DNA from 2 places in the Flavimarina sp. Hel_I_48 genome. Region 1 is predicted to be linked to the other one. Evidence: riboswitches for the same ligand, from Rfam matches in the RefSeq annotation. Region 1 holds a riboswitch; the other holds the start of a gene.

Evidence for each region. A riboswitch is a leader RNA that binds a small molecule or an ion and turns the genes downstream of it on or off. The one in region 1 is predicted to bind S-adenosylmethionine.
Region 2: it holds a riboswitch for S-adenosylmethionine, as region 1 does, so the genes downstream of both, P162_RS16655 (Na+/H+ antiporter NhaC family protein) here and P162_RS10690 (O-acetylhomoserine aminocarboxypropyltransferase/cysteine synthase family protein) in region 1, are expected to answer to the same signal.

The regions. Positions count from the first base shown of each region.
Region 1 covers NZ_JPOL01000002.1:2,418,011-2,425,367, reverse strand. The annotation lists gene thrA (bifunctional aspartate kinase/homoserine dehydrogenase I) at 1-918, opposite strand, end outside; gene P162_RS10690 (O-acetylhomoserine aminocarboxypropyltransferase/cysteine synthase family protein) at 993-2,276, opposite strand; SAM riboswitch class I at 2,466-2,580, opposite strand; gene metK (methionine adenosyltransferase) at 2,967-4,223, shown strand; gene P162_RS10680 (2-hydroxyacid dehydrogenase) at 4,505-5,434, shown strand; gene P162_RS10675 (DUF302 domain-containing protein) at 5,562-6,473, opposite strand; gene P162_RS10670 (methylmalonyl-CoA mutase family protein) at 6,731-7,357, opposite strand, start outside.
Region 2 covers NZ_JPOL01000003.1:171,400-178,756, reverse strand. The annotation lists gene P162_RS16665 (DUF4494 domain-containing protein) at 427-987, opposite strand; gene P162_RS16660 (DUF6642 family protein) at 1,347-1,946, shown strand; gene P162_RS16655 (Na+/H+ antiporter NhaC family protein) at 2,081-3,382, opposite strand; SAM-I-IV-variant riboswitch at 3,431-3,528, opposite strand; gene P162_RS16645 (patatin-like phospholipase family protein) at 4,254-5,465, shown strand; gene P162_RS16640 (hypothetical protein) at 5,537-6,457, shown strand; gene P162_RS16635 (hypothetical protein) at 6,459-6,914, shown strand; gene P162_RS16630 (hypothetical protein) at 6,911-7,357, shown strand, end outside.

The sequences.
Region 1 (7,357 bases):
TTGTTCAAACTCAATCAAAAAAGCATCATGGCCGTGCACGGAATTAATTTCGCCGTAGGTTACATTATTTTTTACCTGAGCGAGCTGCTTATACGTTTCCCGGTTTTCTTCCGGAGTAAAAAACAAATCAGAGTCTACCCCAACGATATGAATATTAGCGGCTACTTTTTCAAGAATTTCAAAAGAATTATCAAGATCGCGCGTCACATCAATTGTTTTGAGCAACTGGTTCATCAGTTTATAGGCAGAAACCTGAAAACGATCTTTGAGTTTAGTACCATGGTGGTCCAGCCAACTTTCGACATTAAATATCTTAAGATCTGCATTCGTGCTGCGCTGAAATTTATTTTTGAACGATTCTGGCGTGCGGTAGCACAACATGGCATGCATGCGCGCATCGTGCACGGGCTGGCTGCTGTTCAACAAAATCTGTTCCTGGATCTGGCAATTTGCGATTAGCCAGTCCGTAGATTTCCAGTCAGAAGCCACGGGAATCAAATGCTGGGTCAGTTTGGGCCGCAGTGCCGCCATTTCCCAGGATATACCGCCACCCAGAGAACCGCCTATAATGGCAAAAAGCTTCTGAATTTTAAGCGTTTCAAGTCCTACAATAAAGATCTCCGCGATATCGCGAGCGACAAAATCTTTATAATTTTCAATCAAGAAACCATCGTAGCCATTCCCGGGAATATTAAAGGAAAGCACGCTATAACTGCGCGTATCAATACATTTCCCCTCGCCTATGATACTGTTCCACCAGCCATCGTCGCCGGCAACGTGCGAGTTTCCCGTAAGGGCATGGTTGACGAGAATAATGGGAGCGCTGTGCAAGGGCTGCCCAAAATGTTCATAACTCAACGGAAGATCAAGCGTATGGCCAGATTGTGTCTTAAAATTCTGTATTGAAAGTGTTTTCAATTTATGCTGTTTATAGGCCGATTTTCGGCATTTTTACTGATTTTTTTGGCCTTTTAGCCAGTTTTCTGCTGTAATTAAACTTTTACTATATGGGAAAAAGCAGAAATTAAGTCGGCTTTCAGATCTTCAATATCTTCAATTCCCACAGAAAGCCGAATCAAGTCTTTTGTCACACCGGTTGCTTCCTGCGCAGTATCGTCCAGTTGCTGGTGCGTGGTGCTTGCCGGGTGAATGATGAGTGATTTTGTATCGCCAATATTTGCCAGTAGTGAAAAGATCTTGGTTTCATCTGCAATGGTTTTTGCACTTTCAAAACCGCCTTTTACACCAAAAGTCACAATCCCGCTTTGGCCTTTTGGCAAATATTTTTTAACCAGATCGCTATACTCGCTATTTTCCAGACCAGGATAATTTACCCATTCTACTTCTTCCTGATTGTGTAGCCATTTTGCGAGATCAAGTGCGTTTTCGCTGTGTTTTTTCATCCTGATCTCCAGCGTTTCCAATCCCTGAATGATCTGAAAAGCGTTAAACGGACTCAAAGCGGCACCGTGATCGCGCAAACCTTCTACACGAACTTTTGCGATGAATGCAGCTTCTGCCAGGGCATCGTGGTAAATTAAACCGTGATAACCTTTTGAAGGTTCTGTAAACTCAGGGAATTTTCCGCTGGACCAGTCAAAAGTCCCGGCGTCGATTATGGCTCCGCCAAGTGACGTCCCGTTTCCATTTATATATTTCGTAAGCGAATGGATTACGATATTTGCGCCGTGTTTAATAGGGTTGAGCAATGCCGGCGTTGCCACCGTATTATCAACGATCAACGGAATCTTGTTCGCTCTTGCTACCGCAGAAATAGCTTCAATATCCAGCACGTCGAGTTTTGGGTTCCCGAGGGATTCTATAAAGATCGCGCGGGTATTTTCCTTTATGGCATGCTGAAAGTTAGAGGCATCGCCTGGATCTACAAAAGTAGTATCAATCCCAAACCGGGGTAAGGTGACACTCAGTAAATTATAAGTGCCTCCATAAAGACTGCTGGAAGATACAATGTGGTCGCCAGTTTTTAATAAGGTAAGTAAAGCTGTGTTGATCGCTGCCGCTCCCGAAGCCGTAACCACAGCGCCAATACCGCCTTCAATTGCGGCAAGACGTTGCTCTAGAATATCGTTTGTGGGATTGTTGAGCCGGGTATAAATATTGCCCGGTTGGGAAAGGTTGAACAGTGCCGCGGCATGGTCTGCATTGTCAAAGACATACGCAGAGGTCTGGTAAATGGGCACCGCCCTTGTACCGCCATTTTTTGTGGTGTCATGACCGGCGTGCAAGGCCTGGGTCGAGAATTTTTGTGTGCTCATTTTCTAAGTTTTTGAATTAATAAATCCCTCCAGAGGGTTTTATTCCCCGACCTGTTAGGTTGAAATTCTAAAAAAAATTTCCTAATCATACCTCATGGACTTGACCCAATGTGGTTGATTAAAATCAAAAAGCCAAAAATGTTATAAAGAATTAAGGAGTTGAATATTTTCTGAAAAAGAAAAATTCATTCGTTATCTATCCATGGCAAAAACCTGCACTGGGTAGAATTTAGCACCTTCTTTCACAGGGAAAGGGTTGCTAAGGCGTCAAAGGGTCTAATCCCTCGGCCTTTCTTGATAACATCGTCAATATGCTTTTGAACGTTGAAGTAAAGGTTGCAAAACGTTTTTGAGAATTGCAAGGGAAATATCAAAAAAATGATAGAAACTAATAATTTAAATACGTTTTTTGAGAAGGAGTAAAATACAGGGGTTAAAATGAGAGTTTGACGTTAGTCCTATATCTCAATATTTTCAGTATTCATAAATTATTCAAAAATCGACGTATTAAATTTTATATTCTTCATTAAAAATATACATTTGTTCTGATTTTGAGGAAAGATTTGACTGATTGCTACCTCGAGGCTCCACAAGGGAACCTTAAAAATGCTAAAGGCAGTATCCACTCCCCTGGCAGGCTAAAAGTCTTCTTCCTTTGCACTGTTTTCACACATTTAATATTGAATTTTTATGCCATATTTATTTACTTCGGAAAGTGTTTCTGAAGGACATCCAGATAAAATTGCAGACCAAATTAGTGATACGCTTCTAGATAATTTCCTGGCTTTTGACCCAGAGGCCAAAGTTGCCTGCGAAACCCTTGTAACTACAGGTCAGGTGGTACTTGCCGGCGAAGTGAAAAGCAATACTTACATTGATGTACAAACTATTGCCCGTGAGGTAATCAATGATATTGGTTACACAAAAGGGGATTATAAGTTCAGTGGTGATAGCTGTGGCGTGATTTCGCTTATTCATGAGCAATCGCAGGATATCAATCAGGGTGTAGACCGGGAATCTAAAGAAGAGCAAGGCGCGGGCGATCAGGGAATGATGTTTGGCTATGCGACAAAAGAGACCGAAAACTATATGCCGCTTGCACTTGATATCTCACACCGTATCATGATCGAACTTGCAAAATTGCGCAGGGAAGACAACGAGATCAAATACTTGCGCCCAGATGCAAAATCGCAGGTCACCATCGAATATTCGGATGATAATGTGCCTCAAAAAATTGTCGCCATTGTTGTTTCTACCCAGCATGATCCTTTTGATGCCGATGATGAGAAAATGCTAAAAAAAATCAAGGAGGATATAATCAAAATTTTGATTCCCCGTGTTAAAAATGCCCTCCCAGAAGAATTGGGAAAACTATTTAATGAGGAGATCACATACCACATAAACCCAACGGGTAAATTTGTAATAGGTGGCCCGCATGGCGATACCGGCCTAACCGGACGCAAAATCATCGTTGATACCTACGGTGGAAAAGGTGCGCACGGTGGTGGTGCTTTTTCAGGCAAAGACCCCAGTAAAGTGGACCGCTCTGCTGCCTATGCGTCGCGTCATATTGCAAAAAACCTTGTTGCGGCCGGTGTTGCTGATGAAGTTTTGGTTCAGGTTTCTTATGCCATTGGTGTGGTGGAGCCAACTTCCATTTATGTAGAGACCTATAATTCTTCTCATGTAGATGCTACGGATGGTGAAATTGCAAAAAAAGTACGTGAGCTATTTGACATGCGGCCTTCGGCAATTGAAAAACGCTTGAAATTACGTAACCCAATTTATAGGGAAACCGCTTCCTACGGTCACCTTGGGAAGTCACCAAAAACGATTACAAAAATATTTGAAAGCCCCTATTGCGGTAAAGTAACGAAAGAAGTTGAATTGTTTACCTGGGAAAAACTTGATTACGTAGATAAGGTAAAGGAAACTTTCGGGATATAAATATACCCCCAGTCTCCATGGTAAAACAGCATCCCTCAAAGGATGCTGTTTTTTTATGCGGCGATCAAATCAAAAATATCTGGAAAACCGCTTAAAATCATAAATAACGTATGATCTATACTTTTAATTGACCAGTTAAGGCTAATGCGTACCTTCATTTACACTAGGCCACCTTTGAAAAATAGATTTGCAAACCATCTACCCGCACTAATGATTTTTTATCTATAAATTTGAAACAATCTAGATAAACTACAATTTTAACCTCTCAGAATCAAAGTACTATGTCCCTACTACTTATACGTAACGATAAAAATTACGAACCATGGCTCAAAGCCATAAAAAAAATAGATCCAGATTTTCCGGTTTTTACCCCAGAAAGCCTGAAAAATAAGGAAGATGTGAATATGATCCTGGCCTGGAAAGCTCCCCACGGAAGTTTTGACAATTATCCAAACAATAAGGTAATTGGATCAATGGGAGCCGGGGTTGATCACCTTTTTGAGGACCCCAGCCTGCCTGAAAATATTAAGATGACCCGCATTGTTGATGAAAACCTGATAGGCGATATGCAGGAATTTGTATTGGCTCAAACACTAAACGCCATTAAAAACCTAAATACATACACGACTTTTCAAAAAGAACATAATTGGAAACCTATCCCCTATAAACGCGCTCCAGATGTAACCGTAGGTATCATGGGTCTTGGCGTTTTAGGAGAAGCGGTCGCAAAAACACTGCACAGAAATAATTTTAAACTTACAGGTTGGGCAAATTCTAAAAAAGATATTGACGGACTAGAAAGTTTTGCAGGTGATGAGCAGTTGGATGATTTCCTGGCTACCACGGAAATTTTGGTTTGTCTTCTACCTCTTACCGAAGAAACCAAGAATATTTTGAACAAAAATCTCTTTAAAAAACTTCCCGATAATGCATATATAATCAACGTCGCACGTGGTGGACATGTGGTAGATGATGATTTGACAGAAGCCCTGAAAAATGGAAAACTAAGCGGCGCGGCCCTTGACGTCTTTCATACAGAACCTCTACCGGAAGACCATCCATTTTGGGATAATGAAAAGATTCTGATCACACCCCACACAGCCAGTAAAAGCGATCCCTCTTCTATTGCAGATCAGGTCGTGGAAAACTACAAAAGATTGCAAAGCGGAGAGGAATTGAAAAACACCGTTTCCAGGGAGAAAAACTATTGAAATAGGGGTGATTTTTGGTGTAAAAAAGATGTTTTCTACCCTTTATTATCCCAAATAATTGTTTTATTCCAAACAAAAGCCTTCCGTAAAGGGAAGGCTTTTTGTTTAAAAGGCTGATTTTATTTTTCTATTTTGCTCCTGCTTCGCTAAGGTTGCTGAGCGCATCTGAAATAGTTTTTAAAATCTCGGTATTTCCATCAATAGCGTGCCTGCTGGCCAAATAATCTGGGTCATTGTACGAAATATGGGTGATTCCTGCATCATCTTGCCAAACCAGCATTTTCTGAGGGAGATCTATAGCGATGCTACGTTTGTTTTGCATAAGGGGCGTACCTGACCTGGGATTTCCAAAAACAATCAACCGTGTGGGGCGAATCGTTTTACCCACAGACGTGCCATTCTCCTGATGATCAAGTTCAGCAATAATTTTCAGATTGCTATTGTCAGCAATCGCAGATCTTAACGCATCATAAGTTGCGCTAAAGGGTTTATTGCTATCTACCGTAACTACCCCTTCTTGAAAATCAACAGTATCATCTCCTGGAATTGTGGGTACAACATTCGTTGCATTTGTGACCAGATCGCTCAGCGCTATTTCAATTTGCTCCAGGGTCATTGCAGTCAGGTTGTAGCGATTAGATAGATAGCCCGTGCTATTATAAGCGGCAAAAACATTCCCATTTTTTTCGTAAACCAGTATTTTTTGAGGAAGATCCAGCCCGGCCAACTGATTTTCCTGCATTAGAGGCGTTCCCAGATTGGGATTACCGAAAAGTATTACTTTGCTATGACCAAGCTCCAGATCAACGGATTCAGCGTTAGCTTCGTGATCAACTTCAGCAACAATTCCTATGGCATCATTGTTTTGCAATGCAGAGCGTATAGCATTATAGGTATTATCAAAACTGTTTTCGCTCTGCGAAATAGCCAGTCCGTCTACATTGGGTAATTCATTGGGCATTACACAACAATCCGTATTATCGTTTTTACAGGCAAGAAAAAAAAACGTTATAAATATAAATAGTATGAATTTTTTCATTTTTTAAAGTCTTGGTAGGCACCAATTTAACTGAATTTTCCTATCAAATACAATACTTTACAAAAACCTTAACCCTGCAAAATTATAGGCTACTTACCACTGGAATAGCAAAGACCAACTTTATAGAACAATTAAAATAAAGCTGTAAATCGATACGATATCTGGCATTTTAGCTCAGAAAATGGGTCAAAAAACCTACTATTTTATGCTAAATACACCTTTTTATTTCTCGGAAAATAGAATAATGAACCTTCTGCTTACATATTCCTCCTATACTGTCCACCAACTTCAAACAAGGCCTCGGTGATCTGGCCTAAGGAGCAGACTTTGGTCGCTTCCATCAATTCACCAAAAATATTCTCATTATGAACGGCCGCATTTTTCACTTTTTGTAAAGCTTCCTCAGCGCTGTCTTCATAGGTTATATGCAGCTTTTCAAGCGTGGTGATCTGAAATTGTTTTTCCTCTTCCGTAGCGCGGATGACTTCGCCAGGTGTTACGGTGGGCGAACCTTTACTGCTCAAAAAGGTATTTACACCTATGATAGGAAAATCACCGTTGTGCTTAAGCGTTTCATAATACAGGCTTTCTTCCTGAATTTTGCTGCGCTGGTACATGGTCTCCATAGCGCCCAGCACCCCGCCGCGTTCGGTGATGCGGTCAAATTCGGTTAAAACGGCTGCTTCGACCAGATCTGTGAGTTCTTCGATAATGAAAGAACCCTGTATGGGATTTTCGTTTTTTGCAAGTCCCAGTTCTTTGTTGATGATCAATTGAATGGCCATCGCCCGGCGCACAGATTCTTCCGTAGGCGTTGTGATCGCCTCATCATACGCATTGGTATGGAGTGAATTACAGTTGTCGTAAATGGCATAAAGCGCCTG
Region 2 (7,357 bases), on a different contig from region 1:
CCTCGTTTTACGCATCAAAAACCGACTAAAACAGTCCGTTTTTAGACAATTTTAGTGGTTTTTTTGACCAATTTTCAGGGCGTAAAATCGCCATCTTGACGTTTTTTGGGAAACTAAAAGAATGCGGAATTGATAGCGCGCAGTTTATCGAAAAAGGCGTTTCTCGTCATGCTGAACGTGTTTCAGCAGCGCACCCGCAACTAGAGAATTGATTAAATCCCAATAAATGAATGGTTTAACTTATTTTTCAATGTATTTTTTAGACGGAATATAAAAACCGTGAAAACAACCAAAAAACCGACTAAAACAGTCGGTTTTTGATGCTTTTCTACCGATTTTAAGCGGTTTTTTAAGCTTTTTTTCCAATAGAGTTAAACCGGAATTAGCGTTTTAAACCCGCTTTGCAGTTATCTATTCGGAAGAAAATTATTCCGCATCAACGGTAAGGGAATCTTCCATCGCCAAAGCTTCATTATCTGTAGCGTAGCTGGGAACCGATTCTTTGATTTTTAGGAATTCCTCGAGTTTTTCAGATTCATCTTCGTCGCCAGAGAAATAAGGGAAAACATCCATAATGGGCGATTCTGAAATGGCCGGTATGCTGTATTCTCCCATAGTGTCCTTCATCATGGTTTCCGTGTTTTCGTAAGCTTCTTTCACATCATTGGCCTGTACGAGCAGGTAGATGTTGGTTTTGCGTTCTTTTCCGCTGTTTTCATCAAGGGCGATCAGCGCAACTTTGGCCTTAAACCACCTATCAGCATTTTCAAATGGGTGAATTTCGGCATAGTTGGCTATTTTGATATTGGTAATATAGATTTCCTCGCCCTCTTTAAGGTATGCGGTCATTTCTTCGGTGATCCTGCTTTCTGCTTCCGTATAGGAAATCGCATCCACCAGAAAGGGTTCGGTTTTTACCTTTTGAGTACCAGACGCTTCATCCAGTTTTCTATATTTTACCTTACATTCATACCAGGTTGCGCTCATAATTTTTGATTTTAGGAATTCAAAAATAGGGGATAGGCAGCGCGGAAATCCCAAAAAATCTGGATAGATATTCACAATTTGAAGGGCTTGATTTTATTCTATTCGCTTTTAGTAGGTTACCTGTTTTGATTTAGAAAGCATTCGGTTCCCGAAGACTCACGGCAGCCAAAAAGTATTTTAAATTAGGCAGCTAATCCTAGTGTTGCTTAAAAAGAATACCGCAAAATTTTAACTTTGCGGGTATTCCATTAAACAACCTCGGGGCAAGACCTCGAGACCTTTGTTAGGAACAAGTTTTCAATTTCGAGACAAGCCTCGGGGAATTATACCCTTTGGCGGTGCCAATAAAAATTTTAAAAGTGCTAGAAAAAAGAACGCAAGTACCCCAAAAACACGATTTAGATCCTGATAAATTCATTTATTGCCTGGAAGGGGTTGCTGATGTAGATACAATCCAAATTACCGAAGTTCAAAAAAGCCTGGAAGCACTGGCGCTTCAGTACGGTGTGGCGAGCATTTATCAAACCTGCGATACCATTGAGGGCATGGAAGCGAGCTTAAATACCCTGATCATGGACGATCATTATTTTAAGGAATACGAGATTATTTACCTTGTAATGACCGGGGAAGCCAACAGTATTTGTTTAAATGACTACTACTACAGTTTTCAGGAAATTGCCGAGCTGTTTGAAGGAAAGTTGAGAGGGAAAATCGTTCACTTTTCCAATGCCAAAGTGCTGGATCTGGATGAAGAAGAAGCGCAGTATTTCCTCGATATTACCAATGCAAAGGCTGTTTCTGGTTATGGATATGCCTATGACGGTTTGAGCAGTTCCAACCTGGATAAGGTCTTCTTTAACCTGTTTAATGAAGATGATGATCTCTTTAATGTGGTAGAGGAGTTGCATCAGAAACACTTTACGGCCTGTAAACTGTTGGATTTTAGAATGTATTATTAGTGTTTTGACTTTTTTTTCTGCGGAAACTGGTTGGACAACTTTTAGCATATAAATGTTGAACGAAAAGAACCTCTAGATTAGAAACATATTTCAATTAAAATCAGCATATAAAAAGGTTTCCATAATTAAATCCGTTACGCTTTCGCTTTACGCATGGGATTCAATAGGATAAAGAGTATCGTATAGATCAATAATAAGAGTAAATACCAGGTATTGGAAACCAGGTCCACGTAATCTATCGTTCCGTTTGAGAAACTTAAGATCATCAGCACCTGCGCGCCATACGGCAACAATCCCTGAGTGATACAGGCAAAAACATCTAAAATAGAAGCCGTTTTCTTATTGTCCAGGCTATACTCGTCATTGATGGTTTTGGCAATAGGCCCGGCAATAATAATGGAAACCGTGTTGTTTGCGATCGCCATGTTGATGCTGCTTACCAGGCTGGCAACGCCCAGCTCTGCCGTTTTCTTATTTTTGATCAGTTTCTTGATGTTTACGAGTATAAATTCAATCCCACCATTACTGGCTACCAGCGCTGCGAGTCCGCCGGTTAGCAGGGAAAGTAGAAAAATTTCGGTCATATTGGTAAAGCCCTCGTAGGCAATCTTGGTAGATTCCAGCAGCGTAAAATCCCCATAAACAATTCCCAAGAGCGCTGCGGCAAGCACGCCCAGAAAAAGCGTGATAAACACATTGAGACCAATTATAGAAAGAACGATCACCAGAACATAGGGTATAATTTTAAGTACGTCATACTCGTAATTCATGGCAGTGGTCGCGTTAAGATCAACTCCCTGAAAAACCAAAATAGCGATCGTACCCAGCGCAGCGGGAATGGCGATTTTAATGTTTTGCCGAAATTTATCACTCATTTTAGTCCCCAGCGACTGGGTCGCCGCAATGGTCGTATCGGAGATTACCGATAAGTTATCCCCAAACATACTACCGCCCAAAAGCGCCCCGCAAAGTATAGCCAACTCTGCACTGCTGTTTGCCGCAAAACTCACCACAATGGGCGCCAGGGCAACGATCGCACCCACAGACGTCCCCGTGGAAACCGATAGGAATCCCGCAATCACAAAAATACCCACATAAATATATTGCAACGCAATATAATCCAGCCCCATATTTACGATCGCATCTACGCTGCCGGTCGCGTTTGTAATCGCGGCAAAAGCACCCGCAAGCAGATAAATAAGGCACATGGTCAGGATTTTATCATCCCCACAGCCTTTTAAAAGCGTGTCTATCTTAGTATTTATGGGCTGCCTGAATTGTATAAACGCGACCACGATCCCCGCGATAACCGCGATGGGTGCAGGAAGCGCGTAAAAGTCGTTTTGATAGATGCCCACGCCCAGGAAGATGCCCACAAAAACGAATAGGGGGAGTAGTGCCGAGAATTTTGGGGTTTGCTGCTGCGTTTGTGCCATTGCTTTTTATATGCTCAAAAATGGAAATAGCAAAAATTACAAAGCACTGTGGTTAACAAGGTTTCCAGGTAATTGGCGTATCTATTGTAGCACCTTGCTCGTTACTGCAGGTTGCTATCTCCCGTATGAGATTCTGGATAATTATTTTAAGGCGGCAAAAGTACTTTAGGAAGGTGGGATTTATGGGGATTTAAAGGTTAATTTTTTTGTAATGTGGGGGGAGGGTTGTTTTTTGATAAATAGGTAATTGATGTTGGATTTGGAGGGTTAGGGGAGTGGGTGAGTTTTTAAAATTTTAGAGCTATTTTTTGATAGGTATTGAGTAAATGCGAAAGGTACTGCTCTTCAGAATCCTAAGGAAACTTATATTCGTTGTAACTTAACGGCTGCACGATTTCTTTTGGGGGTTATATCCTTGACCATAAACGATAAAGTTTACTATAAAAGTAGCCAGGCAGATGCGGCCAACATTGGTTTTTACTATTCATTTATTTATAAAGAAATCACATTACCGTATGCCAAACGAAGTATTCCTTTTGAGCAGTTAGCTCCTGGAATTGCTGTAGAGCCTTTTTAGGAATCGACGGAAATGGAGAAAATAGATTCTTTATATATTCTAACGCAATAATTTTTACAAAAGCATTATTCTCAACCGATCAATTATTTTCTATTTTTTATCTCAAATTCCCCGTCAATAGTTAATTTAATGCCGATTGATAACTGATTTTAGCAAAGTAGATTATCCAATTTCCCATCAAATGTTAACAACTTTGTTAAAATATAACTGTCAATTTTAACCATTGATCCTCAACAAGTTTATACTTTTAAGAAGTTTAAAAATTAAGACCATAGAAAAATTTAACGCTTTAATATGTATAAAATCCTTTCTCTTGACGGCGGTGGAAGTTGGGCCCTTATCCAATTACTTACGTTGAAAGACCGCTATGGAAATCTCTCAGGTCACGAGATTCTTAAGAAGTATGATCTGGTCATTGCTAACTCAGGCGGGAGCATTGTCCTGGCTGCTCTGGCAGAAAATTATTCCCTGGATGAGGCGATGGACTTATTTCAGGTTAAGGCAAACAGGGAAAGTATATTCTACAAGAATAGCTTTAAAGATAGATATTTTCCAATAGATTATTTACGAGCATTAGGAATACCCTTTGGGCCTAAATACAGTAGCAAAAAGAAAAAGGAAGCTTTTATAAATTTATTCCCAAACATCCATGAGGTACAAATGACCGAAATTCCGGCAAAGATAGGTAAGGAGTCCCTTAAAATTGTGGTCTGCACCTACGATGCCTTAAACAACCGCGCAAAATTCTTTAAGTCGTACGGTGCAAACAAAAAGGAATTTGATTCGATTAAGTTAACGGAAGCCATCAACGGCTCTTCTAATGCTCCGGTACAATACTTCGATTTCCCTGTGCGCTTTAAAGCTAAGAAAAGCGATATTTTCTTTGAACTTTGGGATGGAGCTTTGGGCGGCTTCAATAATCCTGTTTTAGCAGGAATCATAGAAGCCTTTAAGCTCGGGATAGATTTTAAGGATATTAGGGTAGTATCACTCGGCACCAGCAATTCTTTAATGTCAGCCGACACCAAAAAAAAATTTTGGGAAAGGAAACAAACAGCGGTTAGGTTCAGGAGGAAGAAATGGGCCCTGGGTAAATTGACCTCACAATTTAATTTCTTTAAAGATACCGTCCTCAATCAGGCCAAAACCATCCTATACCAACCACCAGACACGGCCAATTATATTGCAATGATGTTCCTAAAAGCCACTACGGGTCGGGATTCACAGGATAATATACTAAGACTTTCGCCATTAATACATTACGACAACGGTACAGCATTAGAGATTATCCCATTGATACAGCAATTATACTCACTTGATATGGACTTGACCGAAGATAAAGACATAAAAGCCCTTCATGACTGTTTTAAAGCCTGGAAAGCCGGTCACATATACAACCAGCCATTAGAATTCAAAGTAGAGCGAGATAATGACGTAGTGGCCTTGGAAGGATATTTACAGTATCAGGAGGGAATGGATAGGTGGATAGGTTGGGATAATTATTGACGCTATTAATTTAAAATTTCTATTCCTTAAATATTTTCCCAGGTTAAAAAGATATAAAAGAATTCAATTCTATGTTTAAAACGAATTACGGTGAGTTCAATCCAGACACTTGGGAGGAAACTTGTCAACTGGCTTTTAAAATTTCTTACAAGAAAGAAAATTATCAAAAAATGCCAGATGCAAATGGTGATTTAGGTATCGAAGGATTCACTCTTAATTCAGGTAAGGCTTTTCAGTGTTATTGTCCAGAAAATGATATTAGTGGACAAGAATTATATAAAGCACTAAGAGGAAAAATAACAAATGATATAAAGAAACTTGATAAAAATTGCTCCGAACTAAAGAAAGTATTGGGTGATACGAAAATCAAGGAATGGTATTTAGTTACTCCTAAAAATGCTGATAAGAATATATTCTCTCATTGTAGAACAAAAGAAAAGGAAGTTTTAAATAAAAATCTTGAGATTGTAGATAATGATTTTAAAATAATTATCCACGATGCAGAGGATTACGTTCAATATTTTAAATTCACAAATGATGGGATTCGATTCGACCCTTCCATTGATACCAAAGAAAAAAAAGAATTGATTTCCAGCAAAAATAAATATGTAGATAACGCTAAACGTAAATACACAAAGGTTTATCAAAAAGATTTTTCGGATATTACAGAATTAGAGAAAAGTGTTTTAACTGCTACTAATATTTCAATAGATAGATATTTAAAAGGAAAGAAAACTTTAGATTTTCTTAGAGTCAAACATCCAAGAGACTATGAACGTTTTAAAAGAATTATTGCACAACTAGAAGAAGAAGTTACATTTGATTCACTTGGTTCTATTCCAGATAAAAAACTCTTCATTAAAGAGCAGATAAATAACGTAGAACAAAAATTACTAATACAACTTAATGGATTCGACACAATTATGTTACGCGATTTAGCTAATCAAGTTGTGTCTCGTTGGTTATTGGAGTGCTCATTAAATTTTATATAAAATGAGAGAAAAAGATGAAGTATTTTTCAAAAGAAGACCAATAGCTCAAACAGCTGATTATCGTCCAATATGGAAAATTGGTCAATTGTTATTAGTTATTAGAGATGGTGCTTCGACTGCAGGATGTTCGTTATTGAAATTACATCTTTTTTCTTGGGTTTTTCAAAGTTATAAAAACAAAAAAAAATTAATGAAATGGATATCTAGTGATTTTGAATCAGAAATGAGTATTTGGACTTTGTCTCCACATGTTAATAGAGCAATTGCATTTGCTATAGGTGAAAAATTATTAAAAGAGGAGAAAGGAAAATATACCCTTACTTTAAAAGGAAAACAATACTTGACAAAAATAGATTCAATTGAGGAAGCATATTCAAATGAAAAAATGATTTTAAATAGATATGGCAAAATAGTTTCAGACTCAAAAATTGACAAATTAGCAAAAGACTGGAAATGATAAAGATCAATGGGTTAAGAATAAATATTATTAATAAGGAAGGTCTTTTTGGAAACAAATTTATTTTTAAAAAAGGTTTAAATATTATAAGAGGAAATAATTCTTCTGGTAAGAGTACTATTTTTCAAAGTCTACTTTATGGCTTAGGGATGGAAGAACTTATTGGTGGTAAAAACACAGCAGCTTTACAATATGTCCTTAAAGAAAAAATTATTGTTGGTCATGAAACTATCCCAATTATAGAATCAAACGTTCTTCTTGAAATAGAAAATTCAAAAGGTGAAATTATTACGATACTGAGATACATCGTAAATGAAAAGTTTGATCCAAGATATATTAAGGTTTATAATGGTAGCCTCATAACTAATAATAATGTAAAGTCCGATATAGATTATTTGGAAATGTATTTACACGATAAGAATGCAGCTCAGAATCAAGAGTTT